3 regions of the Paenibacillus sp. NPDC057934 genome follow, and region 2 is predicted to be linked to each of the others. Evidence: predicted binding sites of a transcription regulator. Region 2 holds the regulator's gene; each other region holds the start of a gene.
The links. Region 2 encodes Rex, which represses fermentation and respiration genes when NADH is low (regulators of the CRP and FNR family bind a similar motif). Its sites were predicted from a motif close to TTGTGAAATATTTCACAA; they were not measured.
Positions count from the first base shown of each region.

Region 1 (4,897 bases), on a different contig from region 2:
TCTTAATTGATCAGGCTACACGCTAACCTTCACCTGATTCTCTTCAATCTGAACGGAGTAGGTCACCACTCTGCCCTGATCCGGTGCCTGGACCTCGCCGGAGCGTAGGTCAATCTTCCAATCGTACAAGGGATCATAGAGATAATAGCCCGATACGATTCCTTCTGCGAGCGGTCCGCCCTTTGGATGAGGGCTGCGGTTCCCCACAGCATAGAAAGTCCCGCCAGAGGTGCAGAAAACAGCCAACTCAGTCTCTCCCACCCTAACTGCCCGACCGATTTGTGGTAGAAAATCCTGCACTGCGCCGATCATATATTCCCGCTTCGTCATTTCCATCGTTCTCGCTCCTTTAAGATTATTCATTCCTTATTCCGGCCAGCATGCGCTCGGCTAGACCTTTGCTGTCTCGAACAGAGCCGAACGGGTGCTGTCGTCGTTCAGGATTTTTTTCCAAGGATCGCTAACCTGGGCCAGGGCAAAATCAATTCGTGCCGCCAGTTCCTTACGGTTGCTCTCATTGTTCAGAATGACGTTCTGAATGTCTGCAAGCCCCATTCGTTCCACCCAATCCGAGGTTCTCTCCAAATAATTGCCGGTTTCGCGGTAGTACTGCATCACGGCTGAGCATACTTCAATCAATTCCTCATCGGTCTTGACCTTGCAGAATGAATCTGCAATTCGTGGCATAATCCCGCCATTGCCCCCGATGAAGACCTCCCAACCACCATCATTGCCGACGATGCCGATATCCTTCGTGCAGGATTCCGCACAGTTGCGCGGGCAGCCGTTGACCGCCATTTTAAATTTAGCCGGGAAGTCCAGTCGTTCGTACTTGCGCTCCATCAAAGCGCCCATGCCCATAGAGTCCTGGGTGCCGAAACGGCAGAACTGCGATCCTACACAGGTCTTGACGGTACGCAACGATTTGGCATACCCATAGCCGGAAGGCATATCCAGCTCTTCCCACACCTTGGGCAGATCCTCCTTCTTCACACCGATCAGATCGAGACGTTGTCCACCGGTGACTTTGACCACTTTAACATCGTACTTGAGGGAAACGTCGGCGATTTTTTTCAAATCCTCTGGTGTAGTCACCCCGCCGTACATACGCGGAATTACAGTGTAGGTGCCGTCCTTCTGGATGTTGGCTCCCATTCTCTCATTGACAAAGCGTGATTCCTTCTCATCCTCATAGGTGTCGGGATATGTCATACCCAAATAATAGTTAATAGCGGGACGGCACTTGGAGCAACCCTCCTCCTGGGCCCAGCCCAGCACATGCATGACCTCTTTGCTGGTCTTTAGACTTTTAGCGTGAATCTCTGCCACGATCTCATCCCGGCTCAGGGATGTACAGGTGCAAATGCCATGTTTGGCACTTTGCTGGAAACTGTCACCAAGTACAAATTGCAGAATCTGCTCAACTACTGGCTTGCAGCCGCCGCAGGAACGGGTTGCACCTGTGCAGGCCTTAATCTCGTCCACCGTCGTGAAGCCATTCTCGGTTACAGCATCTACAATGGCTTTCTTCGTCACACCGTTGCAGCCGCAAACAATTTCTTCATCGGTCATGGACTCCACAGATAAGCCCTTTTTGGCCTCACCGTTTCCGCAGCAGCCGGTTCCCATAACCTCTGCATAGATCTCATCCGTCATCTCCGCACCCTGCTTCACAAGCTTCTGAAGATTAGCTGACTCCATCACATCTCCGAACAGGACTGCACCGACGATGATATTATTTTTCAGCAAAATCTTCTTGTATGTCCGTTTCCATTCATTTTTGGAAGAGATCACTGTATGTTCGGGGGTATCAATGAATTCGCCTGCAGAAAATACATCCACACCGGAAATCTTCAGCTTCGTCGACACGACAGAACCTTCATATGGCTTCGTGTCCACACCGCACAAATGCTTAGCAAGTACCATCCCCTGCTCAAACAACGGCGCGACGAGACCATAACATACGCCCCGGTGCTCCGTACACTCGCCTACAGAATATACGCCCTCTGCAGAGGTTTGAAGGTAGTCATTCACAACAATTCCGCGGTTAACTTCAAGGCCACTATCCTTCGCCAATTGCACGTTCGGCTTAATCCCGACAGCCATGACGACAAAATCAGCACCCAGTTCGCTGCCATCGCTGAACCGCAGCCCACTTACCCTCTGCCCGCCGGTCAGTTCTACCGTCTGCATGCCCATCTCAAATTTCACGCCTTGGCGCTCCAGTTCTGCTTGCAGCATTGAAGAGGCGCTTCGGTCAAGCTGGCGCTCCATCAAATCTTCCATCAGATGAACAACAGTGACATCCATGCCAAGGTTGACCAGCCCTTTGGCCGCTTCCAGTCCGAGCAGTCCCCCGCCAATTATAGCTGCTTTGCTGTACTGCTGGGCTGCTGCCAACATAGCCTCACAATCCGCAATATCACGGAAGCCCACTACACCTTCCTTGTCGCTGCCCGGTACTGGCAGAATGAACGAATTCGATCCAGTTGCGATGATCGCTTTGTCGTATGAAATTATCAATCCGCTATCCGTGAAGATTTGCTGTGAGGCCGTATCCATGCGAGTAACCGTTGTTCCCGTATGCAACGTTATCTGATTGTCCTCATACCAGTTCCAATTGTTTAGGATAATATCCTCAGTAGTCTTGCTGCCCTCCAGAACATAAGAAAGCATGATACGGTTGTAATTAGGGTGAGGTTCACTACCGATCACGGTAATCTCATACGCACCACCAAGCTTTAAAATCTGCTCCACAGTGCCAATTCCGGCCATCCCGTTGCCGATTAAAACCAACTTTTCTCTGTTTGCGGTCATAGTTAGGTACCTCCTCAATGCTTCTGCGTGCTCTCATGTTACTTCCTTCTAGTGAAAGTATACATTTCAAATTTAAACCGAGATTGTGATTGCAGTCACAGAAATTGTGAATACTTTCACAATATAATTGGCAATTAATCATCCATATAAAAATCCCAATTGAACGCAAATAAAATAGCCAGACCCCCCATTTTCTAATAGGTGATCTGGCCGCTATGTATTGTTAATATCGCATTCCTAAGGAAATCTCCAACTCATCCATCGGCCGAAGCTTCATATCCATTCCGTTGTCCAGCAGTTTTTTACCATTCACTCGCAAATTCCATATTTCACTGGTCAGAGGCGTATATCCCTTCACCGTTCTGATTCTCTGGTTGTCTTCCGACAGTTGAACCATTCCACAGCTCTTCAGCAGGTTTCTCACAGAGAGATCGCTCGTAAAGCTCATTACGTACATATGTGTCAGGGTCTCCTGCTCACTTCCACCGTTCACGTATAGGATGACTGAATCCGGGTCTTTGCCTCCGGCATCCGACTTTGCCATAATCACAATACGTGCACTTGAATTAACAGGACTGCTCTTCCAATGCGTATTACTGATTACCTTGCCGTCCATCTGTACTTCCCATTCCATTGCTGGCCCCAGGGACACATTGCTTACAGACAGAAGCTTCTGTCTGTCTTCCGCAAATACAGCAACACCGCTGCCCTGCAACAGTTCAAGAATCGTGATTCCTTTTCTATAAGTCCCGCTTAACAGCCTTTCCGTACTGTCAGCCAGCTCTTTGCCACCAACCATTAAGGAAAATGTCGGCCCCTCAGGCCCTGTAACCACTTCTGCTTTGGTACCAAGAGCAGAGGAACATCCACCCAAGGTCACAATAATAATCAATCCTAGCAACAAACGCCCCAACCCCGGCACCGCCTTATCTTCCCGACAACAACCGTTAGCAGTATCTTAGGCTGTAGTCACTTCGTATTACCTCTCCCTTTAGAATAACCGAAGCCAGTCACGTTCTCAATGCAAAATCAGGAGATTATTCCTACTGATAGGATAAAAAAGAGTCCCCTAAGGAACTCTTTACAAACACTGCTTCTATTCACACTTAGGAATATCACCTAGAGATACCAGGCTCGTCCTTCAGCCTATGAGACAGCAGGTAAACTTGATTCTTTTTATTGAACAAAGGCCTGCATATACGTACGCTTGCCCTTGGCATCCTTCACGTAAGGACCAAGTCCGGCAAACCGGGCATGATCCATATAAACACCAGTCATCCATCGACCTTCCGTCAACCCGCCATCCCATTGCAGGACCACATCCGGTGCCGATATCCATTCCTGGTACACGCGAATATGCTGATCCTTATACTCTTTACAAGGCTTGGAAAGCTCTAGCAAAGGGAATTGGTTCAAATAAGTTGGCACGAAATAAGAGGAGATCGTATCCAAATCCTCTTCAGTCAAAAAGGGTTCCCCGCCCAAAAAAGGTTCGAACAATATCGTATTCTCATACAGGGACCAGATTACAGCCTGAAGTACCATGCTTTGTCTGATGCCATTGTGGAATTTGTACTTCCGCTGTACACCCGGTGGCCGAAGCTCAGCAGGAGGTGACGTAGATTCCAGACAATGACGTTCACAACCGATACATTTAAAGCCTGACGGACCTTGAATCCACTTTTGAAACACAGTTCCACCATCATTATCACCCTTATAAAGGGAAGATATAATATTGTAAGGCACACCGATCCACGCATCCCACAAGGACTTAGGAAGATGGCTGTGAAGCATATACAGTGTCTTATCATAAATAAGCTGCACCTTAATCGAAGCAGCCTCCAGCTCGGCAACATCCTTTTTTCCATACATTATTTCCCGGGAAAACAGGGTAGTCTTCATCTTCTCGCCTCCTGTTAGTTGTGCTGAATCTAAAACATGCATCTCAAGCAGCAACCAGGTACCCGGGCTGGCTAGAGAATACTTAGGCCGGACAACAGGACAAAACAAGCGATTGGAAATCATCCCCACAAAGGCTGGGCAATGTTTTTTTCTATTATATTACACAAATCTCGACTTT
Region 1 is NZ_JBHVPB010000005.1:296,731-301,627, reverse strand. Features, by position in the region: gene nirD (nitrite reductase small subunit NirD) at 16-363, opposite strand; gene nirB (nitrite reductase large subunit NirB) at 391-2,817, opposite strand; gene ACFVRY_RS13700 (hypothetical protein) at 3,041-3,709, opposite strand; gene ACFVRY_RS13695 (hypothetical protein) at 3,994-4,719, opposite strand.
Region 1: the regulator Rex is predicted to act here: its motif matches at 2,922-2,939, upstream of nirB (nitrite reductase large subunit NirB).

Region 2 (4,897 bases):
GAAAGTCAGCCTTCATGCCGGGAGCAAGTCGGCCCACCCCATCCAGGAAGAGCGATTTTGCACCGTACTCCGTAGCCATCTGCATGGCTTCTGCAGCCGGAATAGCTGTTGGGTCTCCGCTGAATCCCTTATGAATAAGCGCCGCCAGACGCATCTCTTCGAACAAGTCCAGATTATTGTTGCTGGCTGCACTGTCCGTACCCAGCGATACGGTGACGCCTGCATTTAGCAGGTCGATAACCCGGGCAATCCCGCTGGCCAGCTTCAGGTTACTTCCAGGGTTATGGGAGACACCGACATGGTGTCGGGCCAGGACCCCGATCTCCTCGTCATTCAGATGCACACCATGGGCAACTAGAGACGGTCGTGTAAACATGCCTACCTTTTCCAAGTGCTCGACTGGGCGTAGTCCATATTCCGCAACGTTCTGCTCCACTTCTCGCTTCGTCTCCGACATATGCGTATGTAGCGGCAGATTCAGATCATGGGCCGCCTGCACGAACTTTACAAAAAATTCCGGCGGGCAAGTATATGGGGAATGCGGGGACAGCATCGTTGTAATTCTGCCGTCTGCCTTACCATGCCAGTCGCGAGCGAACCGTACAGCATCAGCTAGCTTCGTATCTTGTACCTCCGGCGGACATAGACCGATAACCCCGCGTGTCAGCACCCCACGCATACCGGACTGCTCCGTAATCTCAGCTACCCGGTCCATTTTGTCATACATGTCCAGAAAGGTCGTCGTGCCACCCTTCATCATTTCCAATATGGACAGCGAGCTTCCCCAATAAATATCTTCCGGGGTAAACTTGCCCTCCATCGGCCACATTTTCTCCTGCAACCAGACCTGAAGAGTCCGATCATCACCATAACCGCGCAACAGCGACATCGCCGCGTGACCATGGGTATTCACCAGACCAGGCATGAACAGTTGGCGGCTGCCATCGATCACTTGCAGCTCTTCTTCAAGGAATGGCTCTTCTTCGCCTATGTATGTGATGAGATCATTCTCTATGATCATACAGCCGTTCAACACAGACAGAGGAGTCCCAGGCACAAGAAACTTCCCGTTACGAATAAGAATCTTACTGTTGCTCATGCCCAAGCTCTTCCTTTCCATCCTGCAAATAATAAGCCAGGCTTTGCAAATCCGTTGTAAAGTCGGCTGCATGGACACGGATATGGGACGGCGTTTTCAGAATCACAGGTGCAAAGTTCAAAATCGCTTCAATGCCAGATTCCACCAGGATATCGGCCACATTCTGCGCTTCGGTATCCGGTACGGTGATAATGCCGATGCGGATGCCCTGCTCACGAATGGTGCTGCCCAGATCCTTCATTGGTTGTACAGTGAGCGAGTTGATTTTCTGACCTACCTTGGGTTCATAGGAATCAAAAATAGCGCTTATTTTCATCGTGTCCTTCAAGTAAGCATTGTAGTTGGACAAGGCGTGTCCAAGATTACCTGCGCCTACCAGTGCCACGTTAATTTGCTGATCCAGTTTCAGGATATGACGGATCTTCTCAATGAGATAAGATACATCATAACCGATGCCTTTACGGCCAAAATCGCCAAAATAAGCCAGATCCTTACGGATCTGGGCGGGGTTAAGATCCAGCTTCTGACCAAGTTCTTGAGAAGAAACTGTCGAGATTTCACGTTTTTGAAGATCGTTGAGGAATCGCAGGTATACAGGAAGTCTGCGTACCACCGCCTCCGAGATTTTATCCGATTTCATGTTTTCTCCTCCTAAATTAATCTGATTGTTGAAAATAACGCCTACCAAACGGAATGAAAGGGGCTCTAATTGCCCCCCTCCTCCAACCATTCTGCAATTCGGGGAACCATCTGCTCGGTCTTCATATGCTCCATCTTGGGACCGGGCAGCGAATACAGAAAATATTTACCGTAATAGGATTCAATCACCCTGGTATCATAAACAATAACGATCCCCCGGTCTTGTGCCGTCCGAACGAGACGACCAAAGCCCTGCTTGAAGCGGATAACCGCCTGCGGCACGGAGAGCTTCATGAACGGGTTCTTCTTCTGCGCCTGTAGCAGCTCAGCCTTAGCCTCCGCGAGCGGATGGTTCGGCGGCTGAAACGGCAGTCTGACAATGGCCAGACAGGTTAGGGCATCGCCGGGAATGTCTACGCCTTCCCAGAAGCTGCTTGTGCCAAGCAGTACTGAAGCGTTGCTATCCTGAAAACGGCGGATCAGCTTGCTGCGGCTTCCACCTTCTACTCCCTGGCCCAGTACACTGATATCCTGTGAAGCCAGAGCTTCCTTCAGAGGATCATAGACCTGCCGTAGCATACGGTAAGAAGTGAACAGTACGAGCATCCGTCCGCGTGTGATTACCGCAGCCTCCGCCAGAGACTGCACCAGCGTATCCACAAAACGGGCATCGCCAATGCTACCCTTGACGCTCGGGAAGTCGCGTGGAATGACCAGCAGGGCCTGTTCACGGTACTTGAACGGAGAAGGCAGCAGCGAGGTCATCAGACGCCCCTGCTCCGCAGCTTCGCCGAGCCCCAGATTGTCAATCATGAATTGGAATGATTTATCGACCGACAATGTGGCCGATGTCAGCACGATGCTATTCTTCTTGTCGAAGAACAGCTCCTTGAGCTGGGTGCTGACATCGACAGGCACCGCATAGAGCTGCAGGGACTTGCTGCGGTAATTAGTGCTGGCTTCCAGCCAATAGACAACATTCACGTCGTTCAGATTCATAAAGAAACGCACCTGTTCGCGAATGGCGCCCAGATCCTTAAAGAGACCACCAAGATCGGTCACCAGACTGTCCGAACTGGACTGACCGTCCTGTTCACGCATCTCGCTCAGCATCTTCTCACCCTTGCGGATAACTTCGCTGAGGCTCAGGTGCATTGTATTCTCCAATGCCGCAAGCTCTTCCCAGTCCTTCGGCTTGCTTCCCGGCTGGAGACGAAGTACGAGCTGTCCCGCTTCCCCTGCGGCCGCATCGCTTCGCTCTGGCAGGAGAGTGTACAGCTTCTCGCTTAATACATCCCATGTCTCTTTTACCGTAAGCAAGTCCGGATAAAGCCTGTCAATGATGACACTCCATTCGGAAGCCTGCTCGCTACCAGAAGTTTGCAGAATCTGACGCAAGGCCGGAAGCTGTCCGTTACGGCTGTCCTTGTAGAGTCTGCCGAGCGTATGTGACACCGTAAAATGCTTCATGTGCATGCCGAGATGCTTCCCGGCTACATCCTCCAGATGATGGGCCTCATCAATAACCAGATGCTCATAGGCTGGCAACAATTGATGCCCGGCCTTCACATCTGCAAACAGCTTGGAATGGTTCGTAATTACCACGTCCGCTATACCGGCCTCATGTTTGGCCCGGTGGTAATAGCACTTACGGAACCAAGGGCAGGACCGGCCCAGGCAGGAATCGGTGTCGCTTGCCACCGTCTCCCAGAAATCCCCGCCGCGTCCACCGAGGTTCAACTCCTCGTCATCCCCGGACTCACTCTGAGTCAGCCAAACGATCATCTGGGCGGCAATGATAGCATCTTCCCGCGGGCTGGTAAAGTCCCTTTTATTTATTTTATGTTCAAACTTGCGCAGACACAAATAGTGCCCTCTTCCCTTGAAGATAGCAGCCTTGAACGGAAATGGAACAACTTCGGTCAGCAGCGGAATATCGCGCTCCCGGAGCTGGTCTTGCAGATTAATCGTATGAGTGCTGACCATGACCTTTTGTTCGCTACGAACGCTCTGATAAATAGCCGGAAGCAGATAACCCAGCGATTTGCCGGTTCCTGTCCCTGCCTCAATCAGCAGGTGCTTGTCCTCAGAAAGTGCGGTTATAACCTCGTTAAACATAATATCCTGCGCTTCTCGGCTTTCATAATGGGGCAACTTGTCCTTAAGCCGTTGTCTAACCTCATCCATATAATCGGAGAAAGATAATGAATGCAGCGGATTAGCACCATGTTGATCCCTTGGAGGCTCCAGCTCTGTCCAGTCGCCTATCTTGAGAGCAAGCTGCCGATAAAAAGTTAAATCGCTCTCCGGCTGGAAAGTCTCCATCTCCCGCTCCCGCAGCAACCCGTCGAAATACCAGCCGAGATCGCTGTCTTCTGCGGCGAACAACTCGCTAAGCCGCTGTATCGTAAGCAGCGGCAAGCTATACAGCTCCTCTAGACATTGGAGCAGCACGAGCGCGGTAGCCAAGGCATCGCTGTCGGCCTGATGTGGCCGTTCATGCGTAAGGCCGAAATGGCTGCTGACCGCCCCGAGCTGATATGTTGTCAGCGAAGGAAAGCAAATTTTCAGGAAATCCATCGTATCCAGAATACGGCCTTGAAACGGCAAATAGCCGCATCGATCCAATGCATTTTGCAAAAAATGGAAGTCAAAGGCGACATTATGCCCTACCAGAACCACATCGTCCAGTAAAGGCACAAGCTCCATCATCATCTCATCCAGCTCTGGCGCATCCGCCACGTCGCTGTCGGTTATGCCTGTCAAGCCCGTAATAAAAGGAGGAATCGGCGCTCCGGGCTTGACGTAGGAACCATAGACCCGGGAAATGGACCGGTCTTCTTCTATAATGGCAAGACCCACCTGGATGATTTCACCCACCGATTGGGTTCCCGTTGTTTCAAAATCAAGCACGGCAAATTTCATTGTAAGTTCTATTCCCTTTCACTTGAGACTCTTAATCAGCATAACAGAAGTTGCGAAAAAAGGCGATGCACCCCGCTGTCAACAGTGGAGGCATCGCTTCTGTGGCAAGACTGATGGTTATAAAAGCGAGACAAGCTGGCTGCCATACTGGAGTTGTCCCCCACGTTTACGGCACACTTCCAAATTCACAGTCGGTTCCGGCAGGGCCGGATCATGCTGGAGAGACAGACCGAA
Region 2 is NZ_JBHVPB010000002.1:93,697-98,593, reverse strand. Features, by position in the region: gene ACFVRY_RS04995 (amidohydrolase) at 1-1,099, opposite strand, end outside; gene ACFVRY_RS04990 (redox-sensing transcriptional repressor Rex) at 1,086-1,739, opposite strand; gene dinG (ATP-dependent DNA helicase DinG) at 1,805-4,663, opposite strand; gene ACFVRY_RS04980 (tetratricopeptide repeat protein) at 4,781-4,897, opposite strand, start outside.

Region 3 (4,897 bases), on a different contig from region 2:
CTGGGTATGGCATCGTTCAGTATCTCCCGGATGAATGTGCCTTATAAGAAAGCTATCTATTTCTTCTTCCTGATGACCTTGTTTATTCCGGCGAGCAGTTACATGGTTCCGAACTTTGTCAACCTGAAGGAACTGGGCTTGCTGAACCAATACGCGGCTTTCTGGCTGCCAGCAGGTGCCAATACATTCTATTTCTTGTTGCTTAAGAACTTCTTTGATGGTATTCACCCGGAAATCTTCGAAGCCGCTCGGATCGACGGCGCCTCAGAGCCAAGAAGTTTCTTCTCCATCGCGGTGCCGCTGTCGGTTCCAATTTTTGCAACACTGGCCATTTTTATTTTCTCCACAGCATGGAATGACTGGTTCTGGCCGTCACTCGTTATGCACAGTGATGACAAGTACACACTAGCTACGGCAATTTATAAATATGTTATTGATGTTAAAGCACTTAATACCAATATCAAATTTGCGATTCTCTTCCTTGTCAGTTTGCCGCCGATTGTCGTATTCTTGATCTTCCAGAAGTTCATTATGCGCGGTGTGGCTTTATCGGCTGTCAAAGGTTAATTTTAATATCTGATTCTACTATCAATCGTAAACTTACACATAAAAGGAATATAAATGCACCTCGTTTGTAAACGATTTCTCTTTTATGATCAATGTGTAAGATAATTATGAAATTGAAAAGGGGAGTTTCAATGCGCAAGTATTCCACTATGCTACTAAGCCTCCTGATGGCCGGTTCGTTGCTTTCCGCTTGTGGCGGCAACAACGCTAATACAGCCAGTGACAAGGGCGGGGAAGCAACTACAGCCCCAACGAATGCCGCAACAGACAATTCGAGTGGCACCGATGCAGCTAAGGATGACATCACCCAAAGAAAAATTACGATCAAGATTCACTATCCAACACCTGACCTTACGGAGATAAGAGCTAAGGAAGATGACAAAATTAAGCGTTTCCAAGAGGAATATCCGAATGTAGAAATCATCAAAGACGACTGGCAATACAAGGTCAATGAAATCGGAATTAAGATGGCTGCGAATGAAGCACCAACGTTCTATAATACCTTTGCTACAGAAGCTAAATTTCTGGTTGAAAAGGGCTGGGTAGCCGATATTACTGATCTCTGGAACAAATATGAGCACAAAGACGAAATCAACTCCGTCCTGCAGAATCAGTTCATCATTGATGGAAAAGTATATGGCGTAACACAAAAAGGTTATGTCACCACTACAATGATCAATAAAAAGATGCTTGATGAAAAAGGCGTTGCGGTTCCTCCACTTGACTGGACTTGGGACGATATGCTGAACACTGCCAAGGGCGTAGCAGATACTAAAAAAGGTATCTCCGGTATTGCCCCAATGGGTAAAGGTAATGAAGCAGGCTGGAACTGGACCAACTTCTTATTCGAAGCCGGTGGTGATATCCAAAAAGTTGAAGGTGGAAAGGTTGTAGCTACATTCAACTCCGACGCTGGTGTCAAAGCTTTGGACTTCTACAAGCAGCTTAGATGGGAAGCTAATGCTATTCCTCAAGACTGGGCACTTGGCTGGGGTGATGCTGTAGGCGCGTTCCAACAAAGCCGCACTGCAATGGTTATGGCCGGTTCTGACGGCGTTATCGAGCAAGCTCTGAACCAAGGTGGTCTGAAGCCTGAAGACGTATTGACATATCCAATGCCTGCTGCTGAAAAAGGTGGCAAACACACTGGCGTACTGGGTGGCGACTATCTCGTAATCAACCCGAATGCAACGAAAGACGAGCAAGAAATGGCTTTCCGTTACATCACATTTGACTACTTCTCCGACAAGGGTCTGGAGGCGCTTGATTTGGTCCTCCAACAACGTACACAAGACGGTAAGTACTTCATCCCGCCGCTTCTTGACTACTACTCTGCTGATTCTGAGTTCGGTAAGAAGACCAAAGCTGTCTATGATAAGTACAATAACGTGTACCAATACAATCCTGAAATCATGAACCTGGTGGACGGTAAGCCGGAAGCTCAATACAATACTCAGGACTACTATGCAACGGTATCCAACGTCATTCAAGAACTGTTCTCCAAAAAAGGAACAGATTCCAAAGCTCAGCTTGATGCTGCTGCTAAAACGGTCCAAGAGAAATTCTTCGACGGCATTAAAGTTGAATAATTAGGCGCCATGATCAATCTTTAAGTAATGAAACGATCAAGAGGATGTCCCTACAAGCCATGAAGATGGCGGGGGCATCCTTTTTTTATTGTGTATGTATAGAATTGAAAAAAGTGAGTCGGAGTGTATCGAGGGAGAGAGTGATTTGTGAATCTTCTATGATTCATGGAATGTTGAATGGAAGCGCTTTGAAACACGTCAAAAAAACTTTATACTTTGTGAAAGATTTCACTATACAAGACGGAAAGTATGTGATAATATGAACATGTAGAGAAAAACAACTCAAAAATTGACAGGAGGACGAGGGACATGGCAGTGAAAAATGAAGTGCCCGCCCAAGTGAAGCAACCAACAGCTGAGGAATATATTCAGACTTTGGTAGATAAAGCCAAGAAGGCTCAAGAAGCGTACATGCAATTGGATCAAGAGCAAGTCAACACAATCGTTCATGCAATGGCGTTGGCAGGACTCGACAAGCACATGTATCTGGCGAAACTGGCCGTAGAAGAAACAGGTCGCGGGGTCTATGAAGACAAAATCACGAAGAACATTTTCGCAACAGAATATATCTGGCACGGAATTAAATATGATAAGACCGTAGGGGTCATCGAAGACAACTCCTACGAAAGTTTCCAAAAGATCGCCGAACCGGTCGGGATCGTTATGGGTATCACGCCGGTAACCAATCCAACATCCACCACGATGTTTAAAGCTCTGATCGCCGCAAAGACACGTAACCCTATTATATTCGGTTTTCATCCATCTGCGCAAGAGTGTAGTGCAGCATCCGCCAAAATTCTACATGACGCAGCAGTTAAAGCAGGCGCACCTGAGAACTGTATCCAATGGATCGAATTGCCGACAATGGACAAAACCAACGCACTCATGAACAATCCTGATGTTGCACTGATTCTGGCAACAGGCGGATCGGCGATGGTTAAAGCAGCTTATAGCTGTGGTAAACCGGCTTTGGGTGTAGGTCCTGGTAACGTGCCTGCCTTTATCGAAAAGAGTGCCGATATCGACCAAGCGGTCACTGACATCATTCTTTCCAAGACATTCGATAATGGTATGATCTGCGCATCCGAGCAAGCCGTAATTATTGAAGAAGCTATCTTCGATCAAGTGAAGAAGAAAATGATTGCGAACGGTTGTTACTTTGTTAACAAAGAAGAAGCTGGCAAGCTGACTTCCGGTGCAATGAACGTTGAAAAATGTGCAGTGAATCCGGCAATAGTTGGTCAATCTGCAACGAAGATCGCGGAAATGTGTGGTATTCAAGTTCCAGCAGGCACCAAAATCCTGGTAGCTGAACTTGAAGGTGTAGGAACAAAATTCCCGTTGTCTGCAGAAAAGCTGAGCCCGGTATTGGCTTGTTATAAAGTTAAAAATGCCGATCAAGGTATCGAACGTGCTGCCGAGATCGTTGAGTTCGGGGGCATGGGCCACAGCTCGGCTATCCACTCGAACAATGAAGAAGTCATCATGAAATTCTCGAATCGTCTGCAAACCGGACGTATTCTGGTAAACTCGCCATCGACACATGGTGCCATCGGCGATATTTACAACACTAATATCCCTTCGCTGACCCTGGGCTGTGGATCTTACGGACGCAACTCGGTATCGCAAAACGTGACTGCCATCAATCTGATCAACGTGAAAAGGGTGAATCGTCGTACCGTGAATATGCAATGGTTTAAAGTACCCGACAAGATCTATTTCGAAAAAGGTGCAACTCAATACCTTGCCAAAATGCCTGATATTACACGCATTGCGATTATCACTGACCCTATGATGGTGAAATTGGGCTATGTGGAAAGAGTTGAACACTACCTGCGTCAACGTCAAACACCAGTAGCCATCGAAGTGTTCTCGGAAGTAGAACCAGATCCATCGACAACTACTGTAGAAAAAGGTACGGCTATGATGAACAGATTCCAGCCGGACTGCATCATTGCACTTGGTGGCGGTTCCCCTATGGACGCAGCCAAAGGTATGTGGTTGTTCTATGAACACCCAGACGCTGACTTTAACGGTCTGAAACAAAAATTCATGGATATCCGCAAACGGGTTTACAAGTTCCCTAAACTGGGTAACAAAGCTAAATTCGTTGCCATTCCTACAACTTCGGGTACTGGTTCGGAAGTTACTTCTTTCGCGGTTATCACTGACAAAACAACTGAAACACATACTAAATATCCTTTGGCTGACTATGAGCTCACGCCTGATGTAGCTATCATAGATCCAGAGTTCGTATACAGCTTGCCAAAAACTGCTGTTGCTGACACAGGGATGGATGTATTGACACATGCGATTGAAGCCTATGTATCGGTTATGGCTAGTGACTACTCTGATGGTCTTGCCATCAAAGCTATCCAACTCGTATTCCAATACTTGGAGAAGTCCGCACTGGAAGCTGATCCACTAGCTCGTGAGAAAATGCATAATGCTTCCACACTTGCTGGTATGGCGTTCGCTAACGCATTCCTGGGCATCAACCATAGCTTGGCGCACAAATGGGGTGGTCAATATCATACGGCTCATGGTCGTACCAATGCGATTCTTATGCCGCACGTTATCCGCTACAATGCCAAGAAACCAACGAAGTTTGCTTCGTTCCCTAAATATTCGCACTTCGTTGCGGATGAGCGTTATGCAGAAATCGCTCGTATTCTGGGACTGCCAGCTCGTACCACTGAAGAAGGGGTTACTAGCTTGATCAATGCTATCCGCGACATGAA
Region 3 is NZ_JBHVPB010000005.1:314,790-319,686, forward strand. Features, by position in the region: gene ACFVRY_RS13760 (carbohydrate ABC transporter permease) at 1-567, shown strand, start outside; gene ACFVRY_RS13765 (ABC transporter substrate-binding protein) at 699-2,156, shown strand; gene adhE (bifunctional acetaldehyde-CoA/alcohol dehydrogenase) at 2,466-4,897, shown strand, end outside.
Region 3: the regulator Rex is predicted to act here: its motif matches at 2,373-2,390, upstream of adhE (bifunctional acetaldehyde-CoA/alcohol dehydrogenase).